Regions from separate parts of the Cedecea sp. genome, predicted to be linked through region 3. Evidence: predicted binding sites of a transcription regulator. Region 3 holds the regulator's gene; each other region holds the start of a gene.
What was found. Region 3 encodes sigma-54, which starts transcription at its own class of promoters, with help from an activator protein. Its sites were predicted from a motif close to GTTGGCACANNTTTCGCTNT; they were not measured.

Region 1: the regulator sigma-54 is predicted to act here: its motif matches at 1,547-1,566, upstream of norV (anaerobic nitric oxide reductase flavorubredoxin).
Region 2: the regulator sigma-54 is predicted to act here: its motif matches at 1,492-1,511, upstream of hypA (hydrogenase maturation nickel metallochaperone HypA).

What each region holds. Positions count from the first base shown of each region.
Region 1 covers NZ_DASYBS010000083.1:98-4,455, reverse strand. Annotated here, with positions in the region: gene norR (nitric oxide reductase transcriptional regulator NorR) at 1-1,393, opposite strand, end outside; gene norV (anaerobic nitric oxide reductase flavorubredoxin) at 1,615-3,060, shown strand; gene norW (NADH:flavorubredoxin reductase NorW) at 3,057-4,196, shown strand.
Region 2 covers NZ_DASYBS010000138.1:29,193-33,550, reverse strand. Annotated here, with positions in the region: gene hycC (formate hydrogenlyase subunit 3) at 1-82, opposite strand, end outside; gene VGM55_RS21785 (4Fe-4S dicluster domain-containing protein) at 79-684, opposite strand; gene hycA (formate hydrogenlyase regulator HycA) at 773-1,228, opposite strand; gene hypA (hydrogenase maturation nickel metallochaperone HypA) at 1,541-1,903, shown strand; gene hypB (hydrogenase nickel incorporation protein HypB) at 1,896-2,759, shown strand; gene VGM55_RS21765 (HypC/HybG/HupF family hydrogenase formation chaperone) at 2,750-3,010, shown strand; gene hypD (hydrogenase formation protein HypD) at 3,010-4,131, shown strand; gene hypE (hydrogenase expression/formation protein HypE) at 4,128-4,358, shown strand, end outside.
Region 3 covers NZ_DASYBS010000021.1:70,118-74,475, forward strand. Annotated here, with positions in the region: gene lptC (LPS export ABC transporter periplasmic protein LptC) at 1-459, shown strand, start outside; gene lptA (lipopolysaccharide ABC transporter substrate-binding protein LptA) at 428-979, shown strand; gene lptB (LPS export ABC transporter ATP-binding protein) at 986-1,711, shown strand; gene rpoN (RNA polymerase factor sigma-54) at 1,760-3,193, shown strand; gene hpf (ribosome hibernation promoting factor) at 3,216-3,503, shown strand; gene ptsN (PTS IIA-like nitrogen regulatory protein PtsN) at 3,586-4,083, shown strand; gene rapZ (RNase adapter RapZ) at 4,130-4,358, shown strand, end outside.

The DNA of each region.
Region 1 (4,358 bases), on a different contig from region 3:
CATCGGTAGCGTCGCGCAGGCTGGCAGAAGGAGGCGTTAAAGTTGAGGTTTGCGGCTCGTGGAATACCGCATCCGCCTGGCCGGAAAGCTGGAAGTGCTGGGGCAGCAGGACAAGTTCTCCCTGCGGATGACCAGCACGCGCCAGGACAATGGCGCGGTAAATGGCATGCTCCAGCTCGCGGATGTTCCCCGGCCAGCCATACTGCGTAAGCTGAACGCGAGCCGCCTCGCTCAGTACCACCCGCCTGAGCCCCATTTTCGCGCGGCTTTGCTCGCAGAAAAACCCGGCCAGCAGCGCAATGTCGCTTCCCCGCTCCCTCAGCGGCGGCACGTGCAGAGGAAAGACGCTCAAGCGGTGGAACAAGTCTGCGCGAAACGCCCCGGCAACCACCTGCTGGCGCAGATCGCGGTTAGTGGCAGCCAGCACCCGTACATCCACCCGCTGGCTGCGGTCATCGCCCACCCGCTGAATATCGCCGTACTGCAGCACGCGCAGCAGCTTGGCCTGCAGCGCCAGTGGCAGCTCACCTATCTCATCGAGGAACAGCGTGCCGTTGTCCGCCATTTCAAACTTGCCGGTGCGGTGATGGATTGCACCGGTGAACGCGCCTTTCACATGGCCAAACAGCTCGCTCTCCGCCACGCTTTCCGGCAGCGCGGCGCAGTTAAGGTAGACCAGCGGGCTCGCCGCCCTGGCCGATCCAGCATGAATCGCCCGCGCCACCAGCTCTTTCCCGACGCCCGTCTCGCCGGTGATCAGCACGTTGAGATCCGAGGCAGCAACAATCTCGATCTCTTTTTTCAACTGGATGATGCCCGGCGAGCGGCCAATCATCTCCCCCCCCCCACCGCGGGCAATGGCGGGCTGCACCGTGCCTTCCGGCGTTTGCTTCTCAAGCTGTTCAAGCAGCAGAGCGTTGTTCAGCGCCCCGGAGGCCAGTACGCCAATCAGCCTGAGTTCCTCATCGCTGAAGCCGTCGAACTGGTGAGGATCCATGCCGTCAACGGTCAGCGCCCCGATAAGACTCTGGTCGGCAAACAGCGGCAGCCCGAGGCAGGCATGGACTTTGAGGTCTTCATGTTCGGGAATAAGGCCGTCGTACGGGTCGGGCAGCTCGCTGTCGGCCGGAAAACGCACTACGTCACCGGCGCGGGCGATGGCTTCAAGTCTGGGGTGAGCGTCAACGGCAAAGCGCCGCCCCAGCACATCGACAGCCAGGCCATCTATCGCCAGCGGGTAAAAATGGCGCGACTCGTAGCGCAGCAGCGCCGTGGCATCGCCGCCGAGCAGCTTTCGCAGCGTGCGGATGACGCGAGAAAAGCGGTCAGAATGGCTGATGCCGCTCTGCAGTTCGACTGCAATGGCAGCGAGAGAAGACATCGACAGGCTCATGACGAGGCTCCGGTAAGACGGGAGCGTTCAGCTTACGCCTGAGTAGTCAAAATGACAAATAACAGAGTCATTATGACAATACATAGCAGTGTCATTATGACACTAAAAAGAATACACAAAATAATAAAACATTAAAAATCAATGCATTAAAAAGTTGGCACGATACTCGCTATAGAACAGTCATTGAAGCACGTAACGCTATGACATCAATGAGGTTCTCAATGGCTATTCAGGTTAAAAACAACATCCAGTGGGTTGGGCAACGTGACTGGGAAGTGCGTGATTTTCACGGTACCGAATACAAAACGCTGCGCGGCAGCAGCTATAACAGCTATCTCATTCGTGAAGAAAAAACGGTCCTGATCGACACCGTCGACCATAAGTTCAGCCGCGAGTTTGTGCAAAACCTTGAGCGTGAAATTGACCTTAACACGCTCGACTACATCATTATCAACCATGCGGAAGAAGACCACGCCGGGGCGTTGACCGAGCTAATGTCGCGCATCCCGAACACGCCAATCTACTGCACGGCAAACGGCATAGATTCGATTAACGGCCACCACCATCACCCGGAGTGGAACTTTAAGGTGGTGAAAACCGGCGACAGCCTGGATATCGGCAACGGCAAGCAGCTTATCTTCGTCGAAACGCCAATGCTGCACTGGCCGGACAGCATGATGACCTACATAACCGGCGACGCGGTGCTATTCAGCAACGACGCCTTCGGCCAGCACTACTGCGACGAACACTTGTTTAACGACGAAGTGGACCAGACCGAACTGTTCGAACAGTGCCAGCGCTACTACGCCAACATCCTGACGCCGTTTAGCCGCCTGGTGACGCCGAAAATTACCGAGATCCTCGGCTTTAACCTGCCTGTGGATATGATTGCCACCTCCCACGGCGTGGTCTGGCGCGAAAACCCAACCCAAATCGTTGAGCTGTACCTGAAATGGGCGGCGGATTATCAGGAAGACCGCATCACGCTGTTCTACGACACCATGTCGAACAACACCCGCATGATGGCGGACGCCATTGCCCAGGGCATTCACGAAGTTGATCCGCGCGTGGCGGTGAAAATCTTCAACGTGGCCCGCAGCGATAAAAACGAAATTCTGACCAATGTATTCCGTTCCAAAGGCGTGCTGGTCGGCACCTCCACCATGAACAACGTGATGATGCCGAAAATCGCCGGGCTGGTGGAAGAGATAACCGGGCTGCGCTTTCGCAACAAACGCGCCAGCGCCTTCGGCTCCCACGGCTGGAGCGGCGGCGCGGTAGACCGCCTTTCTACCCGCCTGCAGGACGCTGGCTTTGAAATGTCCCTCAGCCTGAAGGCGAAATGGCGCCCGGACGGCAACGCATTGGCGCTGTGCCGCGAACATGGGCGCGAAATTGCCCGCCAGTGGGCGCTCTCCCCGCTGCCGGTGGCTCAGGCTGCAACCACCGCCGCTCCGACGGTCGAAGAAGCAAAATCGAATAGCGCCAACCTCGGCCCCTGCATGCAGTGCAGCGTTTGCCAGTGGATTTACGATCCAGCTTTGGGCGAACCGATGCAGGCCGTTGAGCCAGGTACGCCGTGGAGCGAAGTGCCGGACAGCTTCCTGTGCCCTGAATGTTCGCTGGGGAAAGATGTTTTTGATGAGCTGGCAACGGAGGCCAAATGAACAACGGCATCGTGATTATCGGCTCAGGCTTTGCCGCCCGCCAGTTGGTGAAAAATATTCGTAAACACAGCGCCGAGGTGCCTATCCGGCTGATTGCCGCCGACAGCGCCGACGAGTACAACAAACCGGATCTGAGCCACGTGATGAGCTTAAATCAGCGTGCCGAAGCGATGACCCGCCAGCAGGCCGGCGCGTTTGCAGAGCAGTTCAACCTGACGCTACACGCCAACAGCTGGGTCAGCAGTATCGACCCGAAAAACAAGCGGGTGAAATGCGGCGAACAGCAATGGCACTACGACAAACTGGTGCTGGCGACCGGCTCCTCCGCCCTTTTGCCGCCTGTCCCCGGTAAAGAGCTAATGCTGACGCTCAACAGCCAGCAGGAATACCAGGCCTGTGAAACCCGGCTGCGGGACGCCCGGCGCGTGATGATCCTCGGCGGCGGGCTGATCGGCAGCGAGCTGGCGATGGACTTCTGTCGCGCAGGCAAAGAGGTCGTGCTGGTGGATAACGCCAGCCATCTGATGCCTTCATTACTCCCCGCAGAAGTCAGCGGCCGCCTGCAGTCTCGCCTGACGCAAATGGGCGTCGAGCTGCTGTTTAACCAGCGGCTGGAGGCGGTGAATCAGACGGAGCCGGGGCTGTGCGCCACGCTCAACAATGGGCGCAAGCTTGATGTTGATGCGGTGGTTTCCGCCATCGGCCTGCGCCCGAATATTGGCCTGGCGCAGCACGCGAGGCTCGACGTTAACCGTGGCATCAAGGTGAATAGCCAGCTGCAAACCTCTAACCCGGATATTTACGCCCTCGGCGACTGTGCGGAAATCGACGGCAAAGTGCTGCCGTTCCTGCAGCCGATCCAGCTCAGCGCCATGACGCTGGCGAAAAACCTGCTCGGGGCGAACGACGCGCTTTCCCTTCCGGCGATGCTGGTCAAGGTGAAAACGCCGGAAATGCCGCTGCACCTGGCCGGCGAAACCCAGCGTCGCGACCTGACCTGGCAGATTACCGCCGGCCAGCAAGGAGTGATTGCCAAAGGGGTGGACGCAGCACAACAGCTGAGGGCATTTATCGTCAGCGAAGAGCATATGAAGCTGGCGTTTAGTTTGGTGCGGGAGTTAACTTCAGCGCCTTAAGCCTGGCCGTTTCTATGCAAACATGGCTAAAGTTCCGTTCACCTTAAAAACAGTTTTATATGCAGCCCCCGCACAGGTGAACGTCTTAGGAGAGCCACCGTCGCTCCCCTAAGAACCCGGACTCCCGGCCAAATAAATCGCCGCAAGCGGTAAACCTCCGTT
Region 2 (4,358 bases), on a different contig from region 3:
TAGAAAATGCCAGAACTCCGGCTAACACGGCGCTAACGACAAACCCCAAAAGCGCCCAGTGAATCAGTAGAAAAGCATTCATTTTCTCGCCTCTGGCTGGGTAAACAGGGTCAGGTCGCCGAGCGTCGCACCGAGCGTCAGCTCGCGCTTACGCTTGCTGGCCTGGGCGATGTCTTTGTTGTCGATAAGCCGCAACGCCTTGGTCGGGCAGGTGCGAACGCAGGCCGGGCCGCTTTCATCAAAGCTGCACAGATCGCATTTCACCGCGATAGCGCGAACGCCGGGAACCCAGTCGAGCAGCGGGCTAACGCGAGCCGGCGCCGGAGGTGCAGGCGGCGCTTTCGGGCTATTAACGTTGGCGGGAATATGCAGCGGACGGCTACCGGAAAATTCAATGGCGCCGAACGGGCAGGCAATACCGCAAAGTTTGCAGCTTACACACAGGCTCTCATTCAGCTGCACGGCCCCGTCCACGCGGGTAATAGCGTTAACCGGGCAAACCCCGGCGCAGGGTGCGTCTTCGCAGTGGTGGCACATCTGCGGCGCAGATTCATTCAGGTTGCGCATGACTTTCAGGCGCGGCAGGGACTGCAGACCATGCAGACGGTGCGTCTCGGCGCAGGCCGCTTCGCAGGTATGGCAGCCCATACACAATTTTGAGTCAGCGATTACAAAACGGTTCACCAGCTCTTCCTCAGGTGACGATCGTCATTTTTGACGAAAATATGCCGAAAAGCTGCCGGTTCGACAGTTCTCGACACCCCAGATCTCTTCATGCCACGGTGGACTGCTGAAGCAGCGTCATGGACAGCGGGGTGTTTTGCTGCACGGCCAGATAAAGGCTGTCGTAGACCGGGCGGATTAGCTCCAGGTAGTGATCGAGTACTTTCGCGCGGTCGCGGTTGCTGATGGCGTTATCAATACGCCCGTCATCATCAATTGTTGCTTTTGCAATCAGTACCTTATCGCTACCGTCACGCAGCTCAATGGCGTACTCGATGGTGTGGCTGTTAAAGCCTTCGGCGAGGTTTATCTGAATCACGAAGTGATCAAATAAAAAGAAACGCAGACTCTCGTCCGGGTTACAGCCCACGGCGTGGTGCAGCTTCGCTTTCGATAAGGTGATCCCCTGAATCAAGGTGTTGCCGTACTGGTGCCACTGCGAAAGCAGGCGCTGGTGCTTGTCGGCGATATACTCGGCTTTTTCGCTCAGTTCCCAAATGTTCATGTTTTATTCACTCTGTTAGTGCTTGTCCCTCCGTAAGGCACATTTCGTGCCAAAGTTTTAACTATCTGTATTTAAATGTTTTTTTGTTAAATCAACGTCAGGATAGTGCCGAATGACATGTCATTTCGTCATCTTTGACTTTTTGTGACGGGATTTTTTTACCCTCACCCTGGGAGGGAGAGGGGATAAATCATTCCCTTTCCTTTAAAGAACTCCCCCTCGCCCCTTCGGGGAGAGGGCCGGGGTGAGGGGCAAAAAAAAAGCCTGGCACCGTCTTTGCATTACCTGCCCCAGTTAACCCCCGGAGGCCCCATGCACGAAATCACCCTTTGCCAGCGCGCAGTCGAACTTATCGAAAGCCACGCCCGCCAGAACAACGTCCGCCGCGTAACCGGCGTCTGGCTGGAAGTCGGCGCCTTCTCGTGCGTGGAAACCAGCGCCCTGGAGTTTTGCTTTGACCTGGTATGCCGCGGCACGCTGGCGGAAGGCTGCGAACTTCATATTCACCAGCAGGAAGCCGAATGCTGGTGTCATGACTGCCAGCGGTTCGTCACCCTGCTAACCCAACGCGTCAAGTGCTGCCCAAACTGCAGCGGCAGCAACCTGCGCATCGTGGCGGATGACGGCATGCAGATTAAGCGTCTGGAAATCGATCAGGAGATAGCTCATGTGTAGCACTTGCGGTTGCGGTGAAGGCAACCTGTATATAGAAGGGGACGAGCGTAATCCTCATTCAGGCTTTCGCAGCGCCCCGTTTGCTCCGGCGGCACGCCCGCTGCAAAAGATAACCGGCGTGAAGTTCGCCCCAACCGCCGACGAACAGGGCGACCTGCATTACGGCCACGGCGCGGCGGGCACCCACGCGCCGGGCATGACGCAGCGCAAAATGCTGGAGATTGAGTTGAACGTGCTGGATAAAAACAACCAGCTCGCCGCCCATAACCGCGAACGCTTCGCCAGCCAGAATCAGCTGGTGCTGAACCTGGTTTCCAGCCCAGGCTCCGGCAAAACCACCCTGCTCACCGAAACGCTAAAACGCCTGAATACCAAAGTGCCATGCGCGGTTATCGAAGGCGATCAGCAAACGGTGAATGATGCGGCGCGCATCCGTGAAACCGGGACGCCAGCCATTCAGGTCAATACCGGCAAAGGCTGCCACCTTGATGCCCAAATGATCCGCGATGCTATGCTGCGCCTGCCGCTTGAGCAGGACAGCGTGCTGTTTATCGAAAACGTCGGCAACCTGGTGTGTCCGGCGAGCTTTGATTTAGGGGAACGCCACAAGGTCGCGGTGCTGTCGGTGACGGAAGGGGAAGACAAGCCGCTGAAATACCCACATATGTTCGCCGCAGCGTCTTTGATGCTGCTGAACAAAATCGATTTGCTGCCGTACCTGCAGTTCGACGTAAACAAATGCCTGGCCTTTGCCCGAGAGGTTAATCCGGATATCAAAATTATTCTGGTTTCCGCGACCAGCGGGGAAGGAATGGACGAGTGGCTTAGCTGGCTGGAGGCGGAACGATGTGCATAGGCATTCCCGGCCAGATTGTCGAGCGGCTGGCCGACGGCAGCGCAAAAGTGGACGTCTGCGGCGTGCAGCGCGACGTGAATTTAACCCTGGTCGGCGACGCCGCCGTGGGGCAATGGGTTTTGGTTCACGTCGGTTTCGCCATGAGCATTATTGACGAAGCCGAAGCGCGCGACACGCTTGATGCCCTGCAAAATATGTTCGAGGTGGAGCCGGACGTCGGCGCCCTGCTCTACGGCGAGGAGCATCGCTGATGCGCTATGTCGACGAATATCGCGATCCAGACCGCGTGATGCAGCTGATTGAGACGCTGAAAGCACGCGCCCCGCTGCTGGACTACACGGCAACCCGCCCGTTGCGCATCATGGAGGTTTGCGGCGGCCATACCCACGCTATTTTTAAATTCGGCCTCGACCAGCTGCTGCCGGATAACATCGAGTTTATCCACGGCCCAGGCTGCCCGGTTTGCGTGCTGCCGATGGGGAGAATCGACAGCTGCATTGAGATAGCCAGCCACCCGGAAGTGATTTTCTGCACCTTTGGCGATGCGATGCGCGTGCCGGGAAAAAACGGTTCGCTGATGCAGGCCAAGTCGCGCGGCGCGGACGTCAGGGTGATTTACTCGCCAATGGACGCACTGACCCTGGCGCGCCAGAACCCGGATCGCAAAGTGGTGTTCTTCGGGCTCGGCTTTGAAACGACCATGCCCGCCACGGCGATAACCCTGCAGCAGGCAAAATCGCAGGGCATCGATAACTTTTATTTCTTCTGCCAGCACATCACGCTGATCCCGACGCTGCGCAGCCTGCTTTCCCAGCCTGATAACGGCATCGGCGCTTTTCTCGCACCGGGGCACGTCAGCATGGTGATTGGTACCGAAGCCTATGACTTTATCGCCTCTGAGCACCAGCGGCCGCTGGTCGTCGCCGGTTTTGAGCCGCTCGACCTGCTGCAGGGCGTGCTGATGCTGGTGGAGCAAAAAATCCAGCAGCACAGCCTGGTGGAAAACCAGTACCGCCGCGTAGTGCCGGAAGAAGGCAACGGGCTTGCGCAAAAGGCGATAAGCGAAGTGTTTACCGTGCGCGGTGAGGCCGAATGGCGAGGCCTGGGCGTTATCAGCGAATCCGGCGTGCAGCTAACCGAAGCGTACCACCAGTTTGACGCCGAAGACCATTTCCAGCCCGAACCTCAGCAAGTTTACGACGACCCGCAAGCACGCTGCGGCGACGTCCTTACCGGGCGCTGCAAACCGCAGCAATGCCCGCTGTTCGGCAGCGGCTGCAACCCGCAAAACGCCTTTGGCGCACTGATGGTCTCCTCCGAAGGAGCCTGCGCGGCATGGTATCAGTACCGTTCTCAGGAGTGTGAAGTATGAAAACCGTTGAGCTAGCCCACGGCAGCGGCGGCCAGGCGATGCAGCAGCTTATCGCCAGCCTGTTTATGCGGGCCTTCGATAACCCGTGGCTTGCGGAGCAGGAAGATCAGGCCCGACTTTCCCTGGCGGAGCTAACCGCCAGCGGCGACAGGCTTGCGTTTTCCACCGACAGCTACGTTATCGATCCGCTGTTTTTCCCCGGCGGCGATATCGGCAAGCTGGCCGTG
Region 3 (4,358 bases):
CCGACTTATCAAAGTGAGTTTTCCACAACGGTCGTGTACAACCCAGAGGGCGCGCTGAACTATAAACTGATCGCCCAGCACGTTGAATACTTCTCGGAAACGGCTATTTCCTGGTTCACCAAGCCCGTGATGACCCAGTACGATGAAAATAAAGTCGCTACCTGGGAAATTCACGCAGATCGCGCCAAACTGACCAATGACAGAATGCTCTATTTATACGGTAACGTCGTGGTAACCGCCCTAACACCTGATTCGCAGTTACGCAAAATTACGACGGACAATGCTCAGGTGAATTTGATCACTCAGGATGTTGCTTCTGACGATCTGGTCACCCTTTACGGCACTACATTTAACTCCAGTGGCCTGAAAATGCGTGGCAACTTACGCAGCCAAACTGCACAGCTGATTGAAAAGGTTAAAACCTCTTATGAAATCCAGAATAAACAAACTCAGCCTTAAACTTGTTCTGCTTGGTACGCTTTTTGCCGCCCCCTGGTCTGCCTGGGCACTGACCGGTGACACCGATCAACCGATCCATATCGAATCTGACCAGCAATCCCTTGATATGCAAGGTAACGTTGTCACCTTCACCGGTAACGTCGTTGTGACGCAGGGCAGTATCAAAATCAACGCCGATAAAGTTGTCGTCACCCGTCCCGGCGGTGAGCAGGGCAAAGAGGTGATCGATGGCTATGGTAATCCTGCTACCTTCTACCAAATGCAGGACAGCGGTAAACCGGTAAAAGGCCACGCCTCAACCATGCATTATGAATTGGCCAATGACTTCGTGGTGCTGACCGGTAACGCTTATCTTGAGCAGTTAGACAGCAACATCACCGGCGACAAAATTACGTACCTGGTGAAAGAGCAAAAAATGCAGGCGTTTAGTGAGAAAGGCAAACGCGTCACCACCATACTGGTGCCGTCTCAGTTGCAGAACAAAAACGGCCAGCAACCGGCACAGAAAAAGAGTAACTAATTCGTTATGGCAACTTTAATTGCGAAAAACCTGGCCAAGGCATACAAAGGCCGCCGCGTAGTCGAAGACGTCAGCCTGACCGTTAAGTCAGGTGAAATCGTTGGGCTACTTGGGCCGAACGGTGCCGGTAAAACCACCACCTTTTACATGGTGGTTGGCATCGTGCCTCGTGATGCGGGGAATATCATCATTGATGAAGAAGACATCAGTCTGCTTCCTCTGCATGCTCGTGCCCGCCGCGGCATAGGCTACCTGCCGCAAGAGGCATCAATTTTCCGGCGCCTGAGCGTGTTTGATAACCTCATGGCGGTGTTGCAGATCCGCGATGATCTGACCTCGGAGCAGCGAGAAGACCGCGCTAACGAGCTGATGGAAGAATTTCATATCTCGCACTTGCGCAATAACCTCGGGCAGTCTCTGTCCGGCGGGGAGCGCCGCCGTGTTGAAATCGCACGTGCGCTGGCAGCTAACCCAAAATTCATTTTGCTGGATGAACCCTTTGCCGGGGTTGATCCGATTTCTGTTATTGATATCAAACGCATCATTGAGCACCTGCGCGACAGCGGCCTCGGCGTGTTGATTACCGACCATAACGTCCGCGAAACGCTGGCCGTCTGTGAACGCGCCTATATCGTTAGCCAGGGGCATCTGATTGCCCACGGTACGCCGGAAGAAATCCTTGAAGACGAGCAAGTTAAGCGAGTCTATCTGGGCGAAGAGTTCAGACTCTGATAGGGTGGGAAGTCTTACACGACTTATTTGAGGAAGTTTGCTCTGAACATGAAGCAAGGTTTGCAATTACGGCTTAGCCAACAACTTGCTATGACGCCCCAGCTACAGCAGGCTATCCGCCTGTTGCAGCTCTCGACGTTAGAGCTTCAGCAAGAACTCCAGCAGGCACTGGACAGCAATCCATTGCTTGAGCAAACCGACCTGCATGATGAGATTGACACTCAGGAAATGCCTGAGAGCGAAGCCATGGATACCCGTGAAGCCCTCGAGCAGAAAGAGATGCCCGATGAGCTGCCGCTCGATGCCAGCTGGGATGAAATCTACACCGCCGGAACACCTTCCGGAACAGGTACCGACTACCTCGACGACGAACTTCCTATCTACCAGGGTGAAACAACCCAGTCTCTTCAGGACTATCTGATGTGGCAGGTTGAGCTCACGCCGTTTTCCGACACGGATGCCGCTATTGCGACCTCAATAGTCGATGCGGTTGATGAAACCGGGTACCTCACCGTCCCGCTGGAAGATATACTGGAGAGCCTTGGCCACGACGATGTCAGTCTTGATGAAGTCGAAGCCGTGCTTAAACGTATTCAACGCTTCGATCCTGTCGGGGTCGCAGCAAGAGATTTACGTGACTGCCTGCTCATCCAGCTTTCTCAATACGCCAAAGAAACGCCCTGGCTGGCGGAGGCCAGGCTTATCGTTAGCGATCACTTAGATCTGCTGGCGAATCATGATTTCCGTTCGCTAATGCGGGTCACGCGCATCAAAGAGGACGCCCTGAAAGAGGCCATGTGCCTGATTCAGTCCCTCGACCCACGCCCCGGCCAGTCGATTCAAACCGGCGAGCCTGAATATGTCATCCCTGATGTACTGGTTCGCAAACACCTGGCACGCTGGACCGTAGAGCTTAACGCTGACAGCATTCCTCGCCTCAAAATCAACCAACAATACGCGGCAATGAGTGGCAATACGCGCAATGACAGCGACTCGCAGTTTATTCGCAGTAACCTGCAGGAAGCGAAATGGTTGATTAAAAGTCTGGAAAGCCGCAATGATACGTTATTGCGCGTTAGCCGGTGCATCGTCGAACAGCAGCAGGCTTTCTTCGAGCACGGTGAAGAGCATATGAAGCCGATGGTGCTGGCAGATATTGCTCAGGCGGTGGATATGCATGAGTCGACCATCTCAAGGGTGACCACTCAAAAATATTTGCATAGCCCGCGCGGCATTTTTGAATTGAAGTATTTCTTCTCCAGTCACGTCAATACCGAGGGCGGCGGCGAAGCCTCCTCCACGGCAATTCGGGCCCTGGTGAAGAAGTTAATTGCTGCGGAAAACCCAGCCAAACCGCTGAGCGACAGTAAGTTAACCTCAATGCTGTCGGATCAAGGTATTATGGTGGCACGCCGCACAGTTGCGAAGTACCGAGAGTCTTTATCCATTCCACCGTCAAACCAGCGCAAGCAGCTGGTGTGACTTCACCGATAAGGAAGACACTATGCAGCTCAACATTACAGGACAAAACGTCGAGATCACGGATGCACTACGTGAATTTTTAAACTCGAAATTTGCCAAACTGGAGCAGTACTTCGAAAGAATCAACCAGGTCTATATTGTATTAAAGGTGGAAAAAGTTACCCATACAGCGGATGCTACGCTGCATGTGAACGGTGGAGAACTGCATGCCAGCGCCGAAGGCCAGGACATGTATGCCGCGATTGACGGTCTGATTGATAAACTGGCCCGACAGTTAACGAAACACAAAGATAAACTAAAACAACACTGATAATCCGGGCATCCGATGTGCATATGGCCGGCCCGCTGCTTAAGTAGCGGGCCGTTTGCACAAAAAGTGCTTAGGTGAACTTATGATGAACAACGATTCCGCTCTACAACTGAGCAATGTCCTTAACCAGGAATGTACTCGCAGTGGCGTCCACTGCCAGAGTAAAAAACGTGCGCTGGAAATTATCAGCGAACTGGCAGCCAAACAGCTTGGCCTGCCGCCACAGGTCGTTTTCGAAGCCGTACTCACCCGCGAACGCATGGGCAGTACCGGTATTGGTAACGGCATCGCCATTCCCCACGGTAAGCTTGAGGAAGATACGCTGCGCGCCGTTGGCGTCTTTATCCAACTGGAAACGCCCATCGCTTTTGACGCCATCGACAATCAGCCCGTCGATTTGTTATTTGCGTTACTGGTGCCCGCTGACCAGACAAAGACCCACCTCCACACGCTGTCCCTGGTGGCGAAACGTCTGGCGGATAAAACCATTTGCCGTCGCCTGCGCGCTGCCAACAGCGACGAAGAGCTCTACCAGATAATTACTGAAACAGAAGTCGATAACAGCAGCGAAAACGAATAATCGTCGCGTTTGATGTCGCAGACAGATAAATCGGGGGAATGATTATATGGTGCTGATGATTGTCAGCGGCCGCTCAGGTTCAGGGAAGTCTGTAGCCTTGCGCGCACTGGAAGATATGGGATTCTACTGCGTAGATAATCTGCCGGTGGTTCTGTTACCTGAGCTGGCGAAAACGCTTGCCGATCGACAGATTTCCGCAGCGGTTAGCATTGACGTGCGCAATATGCCGGAGTCACCGGAAATCTTCGAGCAGGCGATGGACAATCTGCCGGATG